4 regions of the Thalassotalea psychrophila genome follow, and region 1 is predicted to be linked to each of the others. Evidence: predicted binding sites of a transcription regulator. Region 1 holds the regulator's gene; each other region holds the start of a gene.
What was found. The regulator FNR, encoded in region 1, switches genes on or off when oxygen is low (the NO sensors DNR and NnrR bind a similar motif). The targets are predictions, from matches to a motif close to TTGATCTAGATCAA.
Positions count from the first base shown of each region.

Region 1 (4,657 bases):
TGCTGCTGCTTGGCAATTTTAACGTCAGTTTCGTTTAATAACTGATTGGGAGTCTGTAGTGACATGTTGCGTACCGTTTAGTTAACTTTAGGCGCGCATTATACCTAAGCTCCATTATCCTTAAAAGCTTTAATAAAAGCGTATATAAGGATTATTAAAGCTAAATAGTATTATTTAAGGAAAGGCGATTGGTAGCCGTCAGGCTTTAATGCCAATAAATCACAGTTGAGCCTGTCTATTACATGTTCTGCTGTATTACCAATAAGTACAGCAGACAGACCTGTACGGCCAATTGTGCCTAAAATCACTAATTCAGCATCTATTTGTTTAGCGACCTTTTCAATAACATCTTCTGGTAGACCTTCTTCAACGTGTAAATACTGCTCGGCCATGTCAAATTTGTCACCATGTGCTTTCATTACATCCACATGGTGCTGTTTCATTGCATCATTATATTCATTGGCATCAAACTCTGGAATTTCTATAGCAATGTTTATTGGTGTACCTGGATATGAATTAACAAAATGCACATCCGCATTTATCAGTTCAGCTAGATTGATTGCTTCTTCAGAAATTTTGTTATTCAACGATTGATGCTCTTCTTCTTCGCTGCCAGCATTCACAGCAGCTAAGATGTGGCCGTTATCAGGCCATGTATGTTCTTTTACTAACAGCAATGGTACCCAACACTTACGAATAAGATGCCAGTCGGTAGGAGTAAATATTACTGATTGTAAGGTAGGGTGTGCGTGTGTGCTTTTAATGACAACATCAAAATTATTATCTCTTACTTCAGCTAAAATAGCTTCAAAAGGTCGATTATGCCAAATAACCTTCGTTTGAATATCACAATCAAAATCTTCAATTAAATCAGTTAACCAATTTTCTCTACCTTTAACCACAGTTTCACGCATAGCTTCACGTTCTTCACCAGATAGCATTGTAGTCATTTCATAGGAAAAATCATAAATAGATAAAAAGGCGGTGACTTTAGCTCCGGAATGTTTAGCTAAGGTACATGCCCTTGCTAATGCTTTTTGTTCTTCCGTTGTAGGGTCAATAACGACTAATATATTCTGATAACTTTCCATACGTTCACCAATATAAAAATAATTAAGCTGATATAAGCTTAATATGATCTGGCGATTGTTACAAATATGTTATTAAAATTTATTGGAAGTTTATTAATACGTTGATTTAAATCAAAAAATCTATTTGGTATAAATCAACGCATAAATAGGTAGGTAGATGGGATTACTTGGTATAACCGGCCAGCTCAAATAAGCCGTCTTTATCTAGAATTGTAATGAATTTATTCTCGACCTTGATCAAGCCTTCTTTTTGAAAGCGTGTCATTAAACGAGAAATTGTTTCAATGGTTAAACCAATATAGTTACCAATTTCACTACGAGTCATTGGTAAGTTAAATTCAACTGAAGATAAATGACGATTACCTAACCTACGGCCATAGTTAGCAAGAAACGTTGCTAACTTCTCTTCAGCATTTTTTCGATTTAATAACAGCAACATTTCACTATTACATTGTATTTCATTACTCATTAAGCTCATCATCTGAGCTTTAAGTTTAGGGATTTTGCTTGATAGAGTATCAAGTACTTCAAAAGGTATTTCACATACCATTGATGTTTCTAATGCTTTAGCAAAGCTAGGATGGCTCTTCAGTGAAAGGGCGTCAAATCCCATTAAATCACCGGCTAAATGAAAACCAGTAATTTGCTCTTCACCTTGCTCAGAAATAATAAATGTTTTAAACGTACCTGATCTAATTGCATAAAGGGTTTGCAATTGTTCGCCCGCTTTAAAGATTTGGGTGTTTTTTTGAATTGGTTTTTTGCGTTGAATAATATCATCAAGTAAGTTCAACTCTGTTTCATTTAAACTAAATGGTAAACAAAGTTCACTGATACTACAGTTCTGACATTTAATGTTATTTGCAATAGGTATTATTTGCGGCATATTTCTTTACAATCTACTTCCAATGTTAATAGCGGAAGGGTACTAGAATATTTGTTCTAGAGCAATAAATAACGAGTATGAACCGTAAAAAATAAGTAAAATAGCTGTTAATTTACGAATTTGATCAGAGCGTAACATTTGGGTTACAAATTTGAAGCCAGATGCCAAAGTAAGCAAAGCAGGTAATGTACCTAAGCCAAAAGCTAACATGATTAATGCACCGTTGTACCAAGAAGCGCTAGCGATAGACCAAGTTAGCGTTGAGTAAACTAATCCACACGGTAACCATCCCCATACCATCCCCAAAAATAATGACTGTTTTACATTAGTTACCGGTATAAACTTTTTGCTTAGTGGCTGTAAATATTTCCATAGAACTTTACCTATATTTTCAACCTTTGCTAATGCAAATGACCATTTAGCAATATAAAGCCCTAAAAATATCACAAATAATGCGGCTATAACCTTTAACCATAATATAGGAAAACCAAGTGATTTAGCCGCTAACGAACCCGTAAAACCAGCAATAGCACCAGCAACTGCATAAGAGAATATACGGCCAAAGTTGTACGCTAAAATAAGGGGGATATTGGCTTTAGATTTGTCTGCGATTGATGCAGTAAGCATTGTCGTAATGCCTCCACACATGGCAACGCAATGGCCTGCGCCGGCAATGCCAATGAAAAATGCGGATAAAAAATCTAATTCCATAGAATGTTAATGATCAACTTTGTTTGATTTATCATCATTAGGTGATGAGGGTTTACTTTGTTCGATATTTGCATCATCGTCAAACAAAATACTCATCCCTTGCTTTTCTAAATCGTCAAATTGTTCTGTTTTAACTGCCCAAAAAAATAGATAAATTGCAATAGCCGTAAAAATGATAGCAATAGGAATAAGGATATAAATAACGCTCATGGTATATCTACTTTAATAATCTTAATGAATTGGTCACAACAATAATTGAACTTGCTGACATGCCTAATACTGCCATATATGGGGTAATAAAACCACAAACAGCAAGTGGTAAAATAATGGCGTTGTAAGCCAATGCCCAGGCAAAATTTTGTTTTACGATATTAGAGGTTTTCTTCGCTATTTGTTTAAGCCTTAATAGACTTGATAAATGATTGTTTAACAATATGACGTCAGCACCACTTTTAGCTATTTCAGTGCCGCTACCCATTGCAATTGACACATGTGCTTGCGCAAACACCGGCGAATCGTTTACTCCATCGCCAACCATAGCAACGGTTTTTCCTGATTTTTGCCTATCAGCTAGTATCTGTAGTTTGTCATTTGCGCTGCAAGTATCAAAGGTATGATCAAGGCTTACTTGTTGGTTAAAGTTTTTAACTCCGGCTTTGTTATCGCCACTGATCAGCAAGGTCTCAATTTTTGCTAAGCGCATGCTGTTGATTACAGATTTAGTATTATCACGTAAAGTATCTTCCATATAAAACGAAGCCACAAGAATATTGTCTACAGTTAGTAAGCATTGCGCTTTATGATGATGCTCGGCTATTTGGGTGAATTCTTTAACCCAGCTCACTTTACCTATGCATATTTGATGGCCATCTTTGTTGCCTTTAACACCACAGCCAGGTACAACTTCCACATCTTCTACATTGAGATCAAAGTTTCTATATTGGCTGAACGCTTTAGCTAAAGGGTGTTCAGAATGAGCTTCTAAAGCTGCAGCAATAGCTAGTACACTTTCTTTGTCATATTGCTTATTAAGTAAAACCACATCTGTAATAGCAAATTTGCCATTAGTTAACGTACCTGTTTTATCAAAAGCGAAGCAGTCTACTTTTGGCATAGTTTCTAACACGTGGGCATTTTTGATCATTATGCCGTCTTTGTTTAATCTAATTGTGCCACAGGTTAATGCCGTAGGAGTAGCAAGTGAAAGGGCACAAGGGCATGTTGCTACCAATACCGAAAGTGTTATCCAAAATGCTTCATCAGGTGAATGTATTGACCAATAAATTGCAGTAGCAATAGCGGTTAGTAATATTAGCGCGACAAAGTATTGTGCAATTCGGTCAGATAATTGTGCTATGGCCGGTTTATGAGCTTGTGCTGATTCACTTAAGCGAATTAAATTAGTCAAAAAACTGTCTGAATTTGTTTTAACTATTTCTATGGTTAAATTGCCATCGCCATTAACTGTTCCTGCAAATACAGTAGCACCTTTGATTTTTTGTACCGGCGCATGCTCACCAGTAAGCATAGCTTCGTTTACACTCGACTGGCCAGATGCTATTACTCCATCTCCTGGAATAGTTTCACCTGGCTTAACAATAACAAAATCGTTCAACTCTAATTGTTTAGCGCTAATCACTTGCTCTTGCTTTTTATCATTAACAGTGACAAGTTTTGTTGCGGTTAAAGGCATAAGTTTAAGTAAATTAGCCGATACTTCTGCAGCTTTAGCTCGCGCCCTAAACTCTAGATATTTACCAATCAGTAGTAAAAAGGTAAACATTGCTAATGATTCAAAATACACTTCGCCTGATTGGGTAAATGTTGCCCAGGTGCTAGCACAAAATGCTAATACGATTGCAATAGATACAGGAACATCCATTGATAACCTACGTGCTTTCAATGCCGAAATTGCACCGGTATAAAATGGAAAGGCACCAAATACAACGATGGGTAAGGTAAGAACAAA
Region 1 covers NZ_CP134145.1:2,233,818-2,238,474, forward strand. The annotation lists gene ttcA (tRNA 2-thiocytidine(32) synthetase TtcA) at 1-65, opposite strand, end outside; gene uspE (universal stress protein UspE) at 171-1,091, opposite strand; gene fnr (fumarate/nitrate reduction transcriptional regulator Fnr) at 1,255-1,977, opposite strand; gene RGQ13_RS09065 (sulfite exporter TauE/SafE family protein) at 2,020-2,688, opposite strand; gene ccoS (cbb3-type cytochrome oxidase assembly protein CcoS) at 2,695-2,898, opposite strand; gene RGQ13_RS09075 (heavy metal translocating P-type ATPase) at 2,906-4,657, opposite strand, start outside.

Region 2 (4,657 bases), 840 kb from region 1:
TCGGCTCCTTATTCAATTTATAATATTGGTAATGGCAATCCGGTTAAATTATTAGATTTTATTGAAGCAATGGAAAATTCATTAGGTATTAAAGCTGAAAAGAACTTTATGGATATGCAACCAGGCGATGTATACCAAACTTATGCTGAGGTTGAAGACTTGTTTGAAGTAACGGGTCATAAACCTGCGGTTAGTGTTGCTGAAGGGGTAGATAAATTTGTTAAATGGTATAAGTCATTCTATGACTAAATAACTAGATTCGAATACGTAGCTTCGCTACTCCGAATACGGCGCTTTGCGCCTTCGAAGCCTACTTCGAAATTCGCAATGTAACGTATTCGTAATTCGTTACTTTAGCTAAGCAGGAATAGTTAATACATCAGTTTTAAGAAGCGTTAATATGCTTTCTGCTGTGTTACCTAGAAGCTTTTGCTCTAAACCTGCTCTAGCCACAGTGCCAACGACTACAACGCTCGCTTTGCAGTCTGCTGCAACAGAGGTGATAACTTTATCCACTTGACCGGCTTTAATGTGAATATGATCAGGATTAATTCCGTAACTTCGGGCTAATATGACTAACTTTTCTTGTAACTCTGCTTTATGCTCATTTTCTAACTTGTCTTTATTAATTATCCCCAGCTTTCTTAATAGTGGTGAAAACGGCACGGTATAACAAATGTGTAATTCAGCATTTATCTGTTTGGCTATAATGCTTGCGTTTTTAAGCACCTGTTCATTTAGCTGTTTCTTGTCTTGCAGTTCGGTTTCTAAATCTACCGTTGCTAATACATTTCGAGCTTTATGCCACTTTTTATCTGCGGCTATTAATACTGGAGCATGGCATTCTCTAATAATATGCCAATCAGTAGGGGTATAAAACAAGGCTTCAGTGCGATGGCCTGTTTTAACAATCATGTAAGGTTTATGCTCTTTTACATAGTTATTCACCCAAATATGAATATTCTTTTCCCATACTGTTTCAAAGTTATATTCCACGATACCTTGTAAAGTATTTACCAATTTATGAGCATTAAGTTCATGAAGATTATGTACAATCAGATCTTGAGCATCTTCTATATCGACTACACCACGTAACTTTTCATAGCAAAAATTCACAATATGCAGTTTGCAGTTATACGCTTTTGCGAGTTCTGCTGCTTGTAATATAGCTGTGTAATTTTGCTCTTGGTGATCTGAAATCACTAATATGCTGTTTTTCATAATAATATTTCTACTGTTCAGTCTTAATATTTAGTGTTTTGATTCTTATGGTTTTAACGCTAAAACATCAGTTTTTAAAAAGCTTAGAATGTTTTCAGCAGTATTTCCCAATAACCTTTGGCTAATACCTTTTCTACCTACCGTTCCAATAACGACTATACCAGCATGATATTTAGCCGCCATAGAGGGGATCACTAGTTCAGGTTTTCCTGCATGAATATGAAAATTTTCGACAGGTACTTGATATTGTTCACTGAGTTGCAAAATGTTGGCGCTCAAATCGTGTCTTGCTTGCGCTTCAACCTCATCTTTATATTGTAGGCCAAAATCTCGTAAAACCGCTGAAAATAGAGGTGTATAGCAAACATGTACCTGCACATTTAGTTTACTTGCTAGCATTGACGCTGTTTCTAGAATTTTATGATTTAACTTTTGTTTATCAGGAAGTTGAGTTTGTAAGTCTACTGACGCTAGTATATCCGGTGTTTTGCTCCACTTATCCTGTGCAACAATTAATACAGGTGCGGGGCATTCCCTGATTAAATGCCAATCGGTTGGAGTATAAAACATGGTTTCACTGCGATTACCGGTTTTTACAACCATTACAGGCTGTTCATTTTCGGCGTAGTGATTTACCCAAGTATGGATGTGCTTTTGCCAAATTATTTCATAGGTATGGTGGTTATTTCCACACAGTTCAGCCAGTTGATCGTTTGCTTTATCATCCATGCGAGCTATGAGACTTTCTTTGAATGCTTCGCCTTTATCATCTAAACCATGCAAATCTTCATAATAAAAATATACAACATGGAGTTTTGCGTTATAGAGCAGGCTAAGTTTTTCAGCTTGCTTAATAGCAACTGATTTTTCAAAATTTGGATCCGCAATGACTAAAATAGTTTTCATGATGTGCCTCATTATCCTGGAAAATTTACCTTTCATCTCAATTAAGCTTAAAACTTTCTTCATTTGAAACTTTTGATTTGAATCAGAAAAAATCATCTTTGTTTTATTATAAACTTAGTATTAACTAAATTATTTATCTAGGAAGTGTTAGTGAACTTATTTCGATAATTGAATTATTAATGTCTAATCAGACTTAAAATTCTAGTCTATTTGGAATATACTTACCTGCTAGACGATATAGTTTTATCGCAATAATAAACGAAAGGAAAACCCGTTTTGCCATTATCAAAAAATTCAGCTATCAAAAAAGCCGTTATTCCAGTTGCTGGCCTAGGCACTCGCATGTTGCCTGCTACAAAGGCTATTCCTAAAGAGATGCTGCCAGTGGTTGATAAACCGTTAATTCAATACATAGTAAACGAGTGTATTGCTGCAGGTATAAAAGAAATTGTATTAGTTACTCATTCTTCTAAAAATGCTATTGAGAACCATTTTGATAAGTCTTATGAGCTAGAGTCAACTCTAGAGAAAAGGGTAAAACGGCAGTTACTTGATGAAATACAGGCTATTTGTCCTAGAGGTGTCACTATTATGCATGTGCGCCAAGGTGAAGCTAAAGGTCTAGGCCATGCCGTATTAAAAGCAAAGCCAATCATCGGTGACGACCCGTTCGTAGTGGTATTGCCTGATGTATTAATTGATGATGCCGCAGCTGACCTTAAAACTGAAAACCTTTCAGCTATGCTTACTCGTTATGAAGAATCTAATGCAAGCCAAATTATGGTAGAGCCTGTACCTATGGAGCTGGTAAGTAGTTATGGGGTAGTGGATTGTGGCGGTAAAGCTGTTTTACCAGGTGAATCTTGCCCGATGACGGCAATAGTTGAAAAACCACCACAAGAAGAAGCTCCATCTAACTTGGCCGTTGTGGGTCGTTACGTTTTATCAAACAAAATTTGGGCGTTACTTGAACAAACCATGCCGGGTGCTGGTGACGAAATTCAATTAACCGATGCGATCGCTAAACTGATGGATGTTGAAGCCGTCGAAGCGTTTCATATGACCGGAAAGTCTCACGATTGTGGTACTAAAATCGGTTACTTAAAAGCAAACGTAGAGTACGGCATGCGTCACCCTGAATTGGCTGATGAGTTTAAAGCGTATTTAAAAAGCTTGTAAAAGTTATTAAACATCTTTAAATCCCAATACCTACTGCGCAATAATTAAGAAGGATCTGCTTGTCAGATCCTTTTTTGATCACGGAAGAGCTATATGCAGAAATGCCATGGGCCATTCTTTAACAAAATATGACCGGAAGCATTAGTTTCACAGGTTTTGAAGGCCGACCTAGTTTCATTCTGTTAAATTTAATGTGGTGCAATGCCTCAATGTGCTCAATAAAAAACTCATCGCCAATAGGAAAATTGTGCATCAAGCGTTCAATGATCAAGGTGTCTAAGTACTGCTGGCTGCTATGTAAAAACAATTTTTGGTAATTGCTTTTCCGACTTACTAAATTCGGACCCAAATGCAAGTATTGACGATGTTGATTAACAACCACTAGTGAGGTTGATACTTGTTGGTGAACAGCATTTTGTGTGTAACTAGAGTATGGATATTGTGCAAGATGAGAAACAATACCTTTACTTACCGGATCAGATTCAATAAATCTCATACATGCTAATAAATAATTGTCGGCATCAACAATGCTAGCTTTATGCCTGCCCTGAAATAAAGAACCGCTGCGTTGATATTTTCTATTAATATATCTGACATAACTACTTGAGATATATTGGATAAGGCTAGCTATACCTTTGCTGCAACTTGGTGTTAATAATAATTGAATATGATTTTCCATCAATACATAAGCGTGTAAAAGTACCTCATATTTGACTAGCCCTTTACTGAGCAATAATGAGTAATATTGATAATCGGCAGTACAGTAAAAGCAACGTTGCTGATTATTACCACATAAGTAAATATGAGCTGTTTGATCTGCTTGGTAAGCCCGTGGTTTTCTAGACATTTGCAATTCCTTTGCTTGTTCAATTAGTGATTTGTTTCCAGTGAAACTCAAAAGGTGGAAGATAAGTAAAAGGCACCACATAAACAACACTCTATTTAGTATAAATCATCTCACTCCTGTTAAAATAATTTGTCTGCTGTATATGTGTAAAACGCCCCTTAAATCTCCCTTGATAGCTTTGATCCTTCAAGGCTATCAAGTATTAAAATATTTCGTCATCCTTGACTAGAACTGCACTACCACAACGTCTAAGCGTTTGTGCTGGCCTACTCGAACAAAGCTGTGCCCACTTTTGCTCCGCGATTCCGTTAATTGGCCGTCCTTGGCCATAGTCTTCCGTATGCATCCTGCAAAATCCAACTCCATTGGATTGTCCTTTTTAAAAGTTAATCCTTTAACTTTTTTCGAGACAACTAGTTGCTTAATTGGCACAAACAGCTAGTTGTTTGACGAAACTGATATTCCAAACTGATTAATCGTATTTTAAAAGCGTTTTTTTACTGT
Region 2 covers NZ_CP134145.1:1,395,804-1,400,460, forward strand. The annotation lists gene RGQ13_RS05940 (NAD-dependent epimerase) at 1-249, shown strand, start outside; gene RGQ13_RS05945 (universal stress protein) at 358-1,221, opposite strand; gene RGQ13_RS05950 (universal stress protein) at 1,267-2,127, opposite strand; gene galU (UTP--glucose-1-phosphate uridylyltransferase GalU) at 2,404-3,306, shown strand; gene RGQ13_RS05960 (transposase) at 3,425-4,153, opposite strand.
Region 2: the regulator FNR is predicted to act here: its motif matches at 2,200-2,213, upstream of RGQ13_RS05950 (universal stress protein).

Region 3 (4,657 bases), 1.3 Mb from region 1:
TGAATAATAGGTAAGTTTATTACACCCACTATCGCTAATACACTGGCCGCTTTGCCAGCTAAAGATTTATCTTCAAAGGCATTTTGTAAAGCAATAACACCAAGATATAAAAATAGTAAAATTAACTCAGATGTTAATCTAGCATCCCAAATCCACCATGTGCCCCACATAGGTTTTCCCCATGCCGCTCCTGTAAATAATGCGATTGCTGTAAACGTAGCGCCAATTGGTGCTAAAGCCGCAATTGAAGTTTCAGCAAGCTTTAACTGCCAAACTAATGCACAAAGAGCAGCTATGGCCATGCCTAAATAAATTCCCATAGATAACATTGCTGCTGGAACATGCAAATAAAAGATACGAACACTTTCACCTTGCTGGTAATCTGCTGGTGAGAATGCCAAGCCTATGGTCATACCGATAACCAGCAGTAAACCACTAATAACCGCAAACCACGGGATTAGTTTACCGCTGAAGTGATAAGATATTTCAGGATTTGCATATGGGTGAAGCCATTTCCACATTTAATTCGTACTCACTTTTAAGGCTGATCCTACAGCGAAAGGGGCCAAGGTTAATGACCCAAAAAACAACGCAGCTATTATAGCAAGTTGTCCGTTATAAGGTAAATTCATACTCGCAGCATCAATTGCGCTGGTCGCAAAAATTAAAACAGGAATATATAAAGGTAGCACTAATAAACTCAGTAAAACGCCACCTTTTTTTAAGCCAACGGTTAAAGCAACACCAATAGCACCTAATAAACTTAACACCGGAGTACCTAGTAACAACGTTAACATCAGCGCTACATAGCTTTCTTGATGTAGGTTAAGTAATACCCCTAAAAATGGCGCGATGATGATCAGTGGCAAACCGGTTATCAACCAATGTGCGGTGATTTTAGCCAACACTAAAATAAATGTTGGGCATGGACTTAATAACATTTGCTCTAAAGAACCATCACTGTGATCATTTTTAAACAGGCGCTCGAGCGATAATAAAGTCGATAATAAGGCAGCGACCCAAATTACACCTGGTGCTATTTTCATTAAAGTGTTGCTTGCTGGTCCAATTCCCAATGGAAAAAGAGAAACAACAATGACAAAAAACAATAATGGGTTAACTATGTCATCGCGGTGGCGAAATGCAATGAGCAAATCACGCTTTAAAATGGTTAAAAATGTTTGTCTGTATGAAATTGGCATTTAAATTTAAGCACTCTAAAAAAACTGATGTTCAAGAATGATTTTTTTATAATCACTGCTGTTGATAGATAAATCTTGGTGGGTTGTTAATATAACCACGCCACCGTTTTGCGCATGCTTTATAAATAGCTGTTCAAGTTTTAGTACTCCGGCTTTATCTATTGCGGTAAATGGTTCATCTAAAATCCATATTTTAGCATTAGTTTGCCACAACCTTGCTAGCGCGATACGACGATGCTGACCTGCACTTAAATGTGAAGCTAGGGCATCTTCAAAACCAAGCAGATTCACTTCATGCAGAGTTTGTTCGGCTAAATCAGGCTCTAAACCGTGCAGCTTAAAGTAAAACTCAAGGTTTTCTTCGCTAGTCATTTCACCCTTTACACCAGGTAGATGACCTAAAAACAATAAATCTCCATTAAAATCTTCTTGGCATTGGCCAATTTTTTGGGATTTATACAGTACATCACCACTATAGGGCTGTGATAAACCGGCGAGTATACGTAACAAGCTTGTTTTACCGGTACCATTAGCACCTTCTACTTGGAGAATATCACCCGGTATAACATCGAATGATAATTCATCAAATAATAAGCGGTCTTCTCTAATACAGGTTAACTGCTGAGCTGTTAAAAGGGGGAGCTGCTCGCTTGTCAAAGTTGCGCCTAACTTAATTTTTATAATAAATTTATTCTACTTGTTTGTTGGTCGAAGTAGAAGATGCTTATAAAAATAAATTACGTTTTGAAATATTAGGTTACAGATTATTAATCTGGGTCAAGTTTTGTCATAAAATGTCGCTTTTTTATTTTGACATTAAAGGTATAATCACTGTGAATTAAATTAAATAGCTTTCCTATTAAAGTAGGAGCGGAGTTTTAAATGATCCCTGAAATTGGACACTTTGCACTAATTGTATCAATGGCTTTTGCCATTTGTCTGTCTATAGTGCCATTAATTGGTGTGTACCAAAAAAACCAACGCTTAATAACTTTTGCTAAACCGCTTACATTTGGCATGTTTGCTTTTACCACCTTAAGTATCGTGCTGTTAGGTTACAGCTTTGTTGTTGATGACTTTTCTGTAGCTTATGTTGCTGGACATTCAAATTCGCACTTACCGTATTACTTTAAAATTAGCGCGGTATGGGGCGGTCATGAAGGCTCTCTTCTGTTGTGGGTATTTTCATTAACAGCTTGGACTATGGCTGTTGCCTCGTTTAGTAAGCATGTAGATCAAGCATTTGTGTCACGTGTTCTTGCAATTATGGGGATGATTGCAGTTGGTTTTATGGCATTTACATTATTAACCTCTAATCCATTTGATCGCTTATTGCCTAATATTCCTATGGAAGGTCGAGATTTAAATCCGTTACTTCAAGACATAGGCTTAATTATTCATCCGCCAATGCTCTATATGGGCTATGTCGGTTTTTCTGTTGCCTTTGCTTTTGCTATTGCTGCATTAATGTGTGGCAAAATGGATGCCGCTTGGGCTCGTTGGTCACGTCCATGGACGATAGGCGCATGGGTGTTTTTAACATTAGGTATTTCACTAGGTAGCTGGTGGGCTTACTATGAACTTGGTTGGGGTGGTTGGTGGTTTTGGGATCCTGTAGAAAACGCATCATTTATGCCTTGGCTAGTTGGTACTGCTTTAATTCATTCTTTAGCGGTCACTGAAAAACGTGGCGCCTTTAGAAACTGGACTGTGCTATTGGCTATTTTCACCTTTAGTTTAAGTCTATTGGGCACATTCTTAGTACGCTCTGGTGTTTTAACATCTGTACATTCATTTGCCGCTGACCCAACTCGTGGTGCATTTATATTAGTACTATTAGCAATTGCTGTAGGTTGTTCATTATTACTTTATGCTATACGGGGTTCTAATGTGGGTAGCTTTTCACGCTTTAATTTGGTGTCGAGAGAAACTGCGATATTAATTTCAAATGTTATTTTAGTTGCCGCTGCCGTTACTGTGTTATTAGGTACCTTGTACCCGCTGTTAGTAGATGCCTTAGGTATGGGTAAAATTTCAGTAGGGCCTCCGTATTTTAATGCGGTCTTTGTTCCTATTATGAGTATTTTGTTTGTATTTATGGGAATAGGGCCACTTATTCGTTGGAAAAAAGCGAAAAAAGGTGAGTTAAGCAAACAGCTTAATATGATCACTGTCTCAGCAATAACCTTTGGTTTAGCATTTCCTTTGCTATACGCTGGAGAGTTTGATGGATTAGTCGCTTTTGGTATGGCTCTCGCAGCCTGGGTTGCATTAGTCGCAGCAAAAGACGTTAAAAATCAAATTCATTTACCCAAAGGCGGCTGGCAGTTGTCGCGCTTAAGTTTAAGTCATTTAGGTATGGCTGTTGCTCATACAGGTATAGCAATTACAATCGTTGGTGTAACGTTAGTTTCGACTTATGAGTCAGAAACTAATGTAAAAATGTCGCCAGGAACCATTGTTGAAATTGCCGGTTATAACATTGAATTTAATGGTGTTAAACATGTAAAAGGGCCTAACTACTCTGCCGAGCAAGGCCAGTTAAATCTATTTAAAAATGACAGCTTAATTGCATTATTACAACCTGAACGTCGTACTTATCGAGTGCAAACTATGGGGATGACCGAAGCTGCTATTGATCCTGGCTTGTTCCGCGATATGTATGTTGCTTTAGGCGATCCATTAGGTAATGGTGCCTGGGCTGTTCGTGTGCATTACAAACCGTTTGTTCGTTGGATTTGGTTAGGTTCTATTTTTATGGGCTTAGGTGGGTTATTTGCCATGTTAGATAAACGCTATCGTCGACGTAAAAAAGCTGTAGAGCCAAATAAAGCAAATGACTTAGCATCAATTCCTGCTGTACCAAATGCTGTTGAGGCATAATTGATGAAAATATTAATTCGCTTAATACCACTTGTGTTGTTTATTTTGTTAGGGATATTGTTATATCGCGGTTTATTTTTAAACCCTCAGGCTATGCCATCGGCGCTCGTTGGTAAACCATTTCCTGAATTTAACCTAACCCGCCTAGGCGGTCAGCAGCAAACATTAACTAAGACTGATTTTAAACCTGGTATAAAGCTTGTAAATGTTTGGGCAACTTGGTGTCCCTCTTGTAAGGTTGAACACCCATTTTTAGTGAAACTAAGCAAAGATAATCGGTTTAGCTTGTATGGCATCAATTACAAAGATAATCGTAAAGATGCTAAAAAATGGCTTAAGTATTATAAAGACCCGTACCAATTTTCAATTTATGATGACATTGGACGGTTAGGGTTAAACCTTGGCGTTTATGGAGCTCCTGAAACATTTGTTGTTGATCATAAAGGCGTAATTCGAAAACGTTTTGCAGGCGTACTTGAACCTAGAGTGTGGCAACGCGAATTTTTACCATTAATTAATACCATTGAAACAGAAATGGCAGAGGGTAAATAGTATGTCAAAATTTATACATT
Region 3 covers NZ_CP134145.1:939,194-943,850, forward strand. The annotation lists gene RGQ13_RS03955 (heme ABC transporter permease) at 1-521, opposite strand, end outside; gene ccmB (heme exporter protein CcmB) at 522-1,202, opposite strand; gene ccmA (cytochrome c biogenesis heme-transporting ATPase CcmA) at 1,218-1,859, opposite strand; gene RGQ13_RS03970 (heme lyase CcmF/NrfE family subunit) at 2,085-4,085, shown strand; gene RGQ13_RS03975 (DsbE family thiol:disulfide interchange protein) at 4,089-4,637, shown strand; gene RGQ13_RS03980 (cytochrome c-type biogenesis protein) at 4,639-4,657, shown strand, end outside.
Region 3: the regulator FNR is predicted to act here: its motif matches at 1,970-1,983, upstream of ccmA (cytochrome c biogenesis heme-transporting ATPase CcmA).

Region 4 (4,657 bases), 2.0 Mb from region 1:
CAGAGAAAGAAGTTGAACAACAAATTTTAATGAGTGAAGCAAACGCTGAAGCTCATTTAGCCTTTACTTTAGTAGAGCTTGCGCAAGCATTGCGCCGCCTAGAGCAAAATGACTTAGATGAAGTTGTTTCTACTCGCCTATTAATTTATGCGGCCAAAATGATGTCAAGTGGCATGGATCCTTTAGAGGTTTGCAAATCTTGTTTAGCGGAACCATTATCTGATGATCCTGACACAATTAAAGCGTTGATGGATATAGCCAGAATTTATTTTGATGAATCGTGATTTAGGTATATAGTTAAAGCACCAGCTAAGTGTATGAGATAATTATGTTAATTAACCCAAAGTCATCTGTACATTTAGCCATAACATGCCAATCATTATTTTTGGCTAATTTATTGTTTTTGCCTGGTCTGTCGTTTATTGCTTTGATATGGCTACTATTTAAATATAAAAGACAAAGTGCCTGGCTAAGAATACATTTGTACAGAGCTGTGCAACTATCGGTTGCGGTTGGCCTTGTGGTATTCACCCCCCTAATCTTTATTTTGCTATCAGATAAAGTGCCATTTCAACTGATGGCTATGCTACTTTATTTCATTCTTGTACATACTGGATTTGTATTAATAGGCATGCTTAACCTTGCTCGCGCCATGGTTAAAAAACTACCTATTTTCTAAAATCTATTTCTTAACACTCTTAATATGATTTACGAATAAATATATTTTGAAACAATTACGCAACAATATTCATTAGTTTGATTTCTATCAAGATTCCTACCACAATTGACCTTTAATATGTATTTGTTCAATTTAATACATTAAGGGAGCAACCCATGTCAGAAAGTTTTACTAAAGGCATGGCGAGGAATATTTATTATGGTGGAAGTGTTTTCTTCTTCTTGATATTTCTTGCTTTAACTTTTCATACTACAAAAGAAATGCCAGAAAGAGATAATCGTCAAAACATAACCGAATCCGTAGAGCGTGGTAAACACCTTTGGGAAAAGAATAACTGTATTGGCTGTCATTCACTGCTAGGTGAGGGTGCATACTTTGCACCAGAACTTGGTAATGTTTTTCAACGCCGCGGTGGCGAAGCCGGTTTTAAAATGTTTTTAAATGGTTGGATGAAAGCACAACCGTTAAATATACCTGGTCGTCGCCAAATGCCAAATTTCCATTTAAATGATCAAGAAATTGATGATTTAGCTGAGTTCTTAAAGTGGACCTCAGAAATGGACATTAACGGCTGGCCGCCAAACATAGAAGGGTAAGGCAGATGAATACATTAAAATATCAATCACAGGCTGTCGCAAAACCTTATTTTGTGTTCGCTTTAATCTTATTTGTTGGACAAATTTTATTTGGTCTGATCATGGGTTTGCAATATGTCGTAGGTGACTTCCTAGGTGGCGCAATTCCATTTAACGTAGCACGTATGGTGCATACCAACTTACTTATCGTTTGGCTGTTGTTTGGCTTTATGGGCTCGGCTTATTACCTAGTTCCAGAAGAAGCCGAAACAGAATTGTATAGCCCTAAACTGGCGATCATTCTATTTTGGGTGTTTGCTGCTGCGGGTGTATTAACCATTTTAGGTTACTTACTTGTACCATATTCAACGTTAGCTGATATTACCTTTAATGAATTGTGGCCGACCATGGGACGTGAGTTCTTAGAACAGCCAACCATTACTAAGCTTGGTATTGTTGTGGTTTGTCTAGGTTTCTTATTTAACCTTGGTATGACTATCTTAAAAGGTCGTAAAACAGCGATTAACATGGTACTAATGACTGGTTTAATCGGTCTAGCGGTATTCTTCTTATTCTCTTTCTACAACCCTACTAACTTAGCACTAGATAAATATTTCTGGTGGTTCGTAGTACATCTATGGGTAGAGGGTGTTTGGGAATTAATCATGGGCGCTATCTTAGCTTATGTATTAATCAAAATTACCGGTGTTGATCGTGAAGTTATTGAAAAATGGTTATACGTAATCATTGCTATGGCACTAATCTCAGGTATCTTAGGAACAGGGCATCATTTCTACTGGTTAGCTACTCCTGAGTACTGGCAGTGGGTTGGTTCAATCTTCTCTGCAATCGAACCATTACCGTTCTTTGCTATGGTATTGTACGCCTTTAATATGGTTAACCGACGTCGCCGTGAACATCCTAACAAAGCCGCTACTTTATGGGCGTTAGGTACTGCAGTAATGGCATTCTTAGGTGCTGGTGTATGGGGCTTCTTACACACCTTAGCGCCAGTAAACTATTATACTCATGGCTCACAAATAACCGCGGCCCATGGTCACATGGCGTTCTATGGTGCTTATGCAATGATTGTTATGACTATCATTTCATTCGCTATGCCAAAACTACGTGGTATTGGTGAAGCAAACTGTAACCGTGCACAAGTACGTGAGATGTGGGGATTCTGGTTAATGACTGTTGCTATGGTCTTTATCACCCTATTCTTAACTGGCGCAGGTGTTTTACAAGTTTGGTTACAACGTTTACCTGAATCAGGTGAAGCATTAAGCTTTATGGCTACTCAAGATAAATTAGCCATATTCTACTGGATGCGTGAAGTAGCTGGTGTTGTCTTCTTACTAGGTTTAATTGCTTATATCTCTAGTTTTTGGGTAAAAGAGAAAGCTACCGCTTAATCGGAACTCAATAAACAAAAACCTTAAAAACCGTGATAGAAATATCACGGTTTTTTTAATTCAGGGGTTAATTAACTTAGAAGTGGCATGGGTAGAACTCACTTTTTTTGATTAATATCAGCTTTTATTGTTATAGAGTTGTTATGATGAGTATATATAAAGGTAAAGCGATTAGGTTGTAATGGAAGAGTGGATTGGTAGTGTTTGGCATCAATTTATCACCCGAAAAGCCAGCACTGAATTTGATCAAGCGCGAGTAGATTTTACTCAAGTAAGTAAATCTGTTGGTGTAGTTTTTAGAGCCTTAGGTGGTGATGCCGTAAAAAGAGTAGAAGCTGCGAGTAATCGAGATTATTTATCTAGACGTAGCTTTTTGCAAAAAATATCTGGCGATAACCAACAAATTAGCCTTGCATGGCAAGATTCCGACAGTTTGAGATTACCAGAGTCTATTGCCGTTTTTCCTGAACAAGAACTTAATAAAGATCTATATATCTGGTTAGCTGTACTTGCTGCTAATCATAATGGCCGTTTTAAACATTGGGCCATAGATAATCAACAATTAGTTGTTGATGTGCTTGCAAAATTCCCTTCATTAAAATCTAGATATCAACGTTTAGCCTCGGCTTTTATTAAATTACGTCCCAATGTTGATTCAATGCCAACAGCCGAGCAAGAAATGGAGCAGGCAATTGTTAAAGCTATTGTTGAACCTGGCTCTGTATCATCGTTTCCAAGGGTTAACTTTGCACCCCAGGCGGTATTCTTATGGCTTTATCCCGCAACACAAACAGAAGGTCTAGTTCAAGCCGAGTATGCTGATGAAGATATTGAAGAGCCGACTAATATAAACAGTAAAAAACAAACTAAAACAGCACGTAAAAAAACTGAACGTGTTAATTCATCTGATGGGCGCGATGGCATGATGATATTTCGCCTGGAAAGTTTATTTTCCTGGAGCGAATTTGCCAATATGGATCGTGGTAGTGATGACAGCGAAGATGAAGATGGTGAAAGAGTTGCCGAAGATTTAGATAAAATTACGTTATCTAAGCAGCAAGACCAAAAGAGTGCCAATATTAAACTGGACTTAGATTTACCGTCTAGCTCAGAGGATGATTTACCGTTAGGTGAAGGAATTAAATTACCTGAATGGGATTATCGTAAACAGCAATTAATTGATGATCGTTGTTTATTGCAACCTATGTTGCCAAAAGATTCTGTCGCTAAACCACTACCAGTGCACTTACAAAAAACAGCAAAAAATATACAAGCTCAGTTTGAGCAATTACAAACTATGCGCTACTGGTTAAAAGGTCAACCACAAGGTGAAGAGCTAGACTTAAATGCCTGGCTTGATTTTCATGTTGAACGTCAAATTTCACCTACAGCAGAAAAAGGCCTTTATCAAAGTTTTCGTGGCAACAATAGAGACTTGTCATGCTTACTACTTGCTGATTTATCAATGTCTACAGACTCATATATTGATAACGATATGCGAGTGATTGATGTAGTGCGTGACAGTATGTTGTTATTTGGTGAAGCACTAAATGTTGTTGGTGATAACTTTGCTATGTATGGCTTTTCATCAGTAAAGCGCTCTCATGTACGTTTTAGTTTAATTAAAAATTTTAAAGAGCCATACAACGATAATATTCGCGGAAGAATACAGGCCATTCGCCCAGGATTTTATACCCGAATGGGTGCTGCAATTAGGCAAGCAACTAAGGTATTAGTTGAACAAAAATCGTCACAAAAATTATTATTGATTTTAACTGATGGTAAGCCTAATGATATTGACCATTATGAGGGCCGGTTTGGTATTGAGGATACTAAGCAGGCAATTATCGAAGCGAAACAAGCGGGTTTAAAACCATTTTGTATTACGGTAGATCAAGAAGCGGAAGAATATTTACCTTATATCTTTGGGCGCTACAGTTATACAGTTATGCACAGCCCTGCCGAGCTACCTGTTTGTCTACCACAAA
Region 4 covers NZ_CP134145.1:261,282-265,938, forward strand. The annotation lists gene RGQ13_RS01185 (CbbQ/NirQ/NorQ/GpvN family protein) at 1-284, shown strand, start outside; gene RGQ13_RS01190 (hypothetical protein) at 329-679, shown strand; gene RGQ13_RS01195 (c-type cytochrome) at 835-1,275, shown strand; gene RGQ13_RS01200 (cbb3-type cytochrome c oxidase subunit I) at 1,281-2,669, shown strand; gene RGQ13_RS01205 (nitric oxide reductase activation protein NorD) at 2,851-4,657, shown strand, end outside.
Region 4: the regulator FNR is predicted to act here: its motif matches at 2,777-2,790, upstream of RGQ13_RS01205 (nitric oxide reductase activation protein NorD).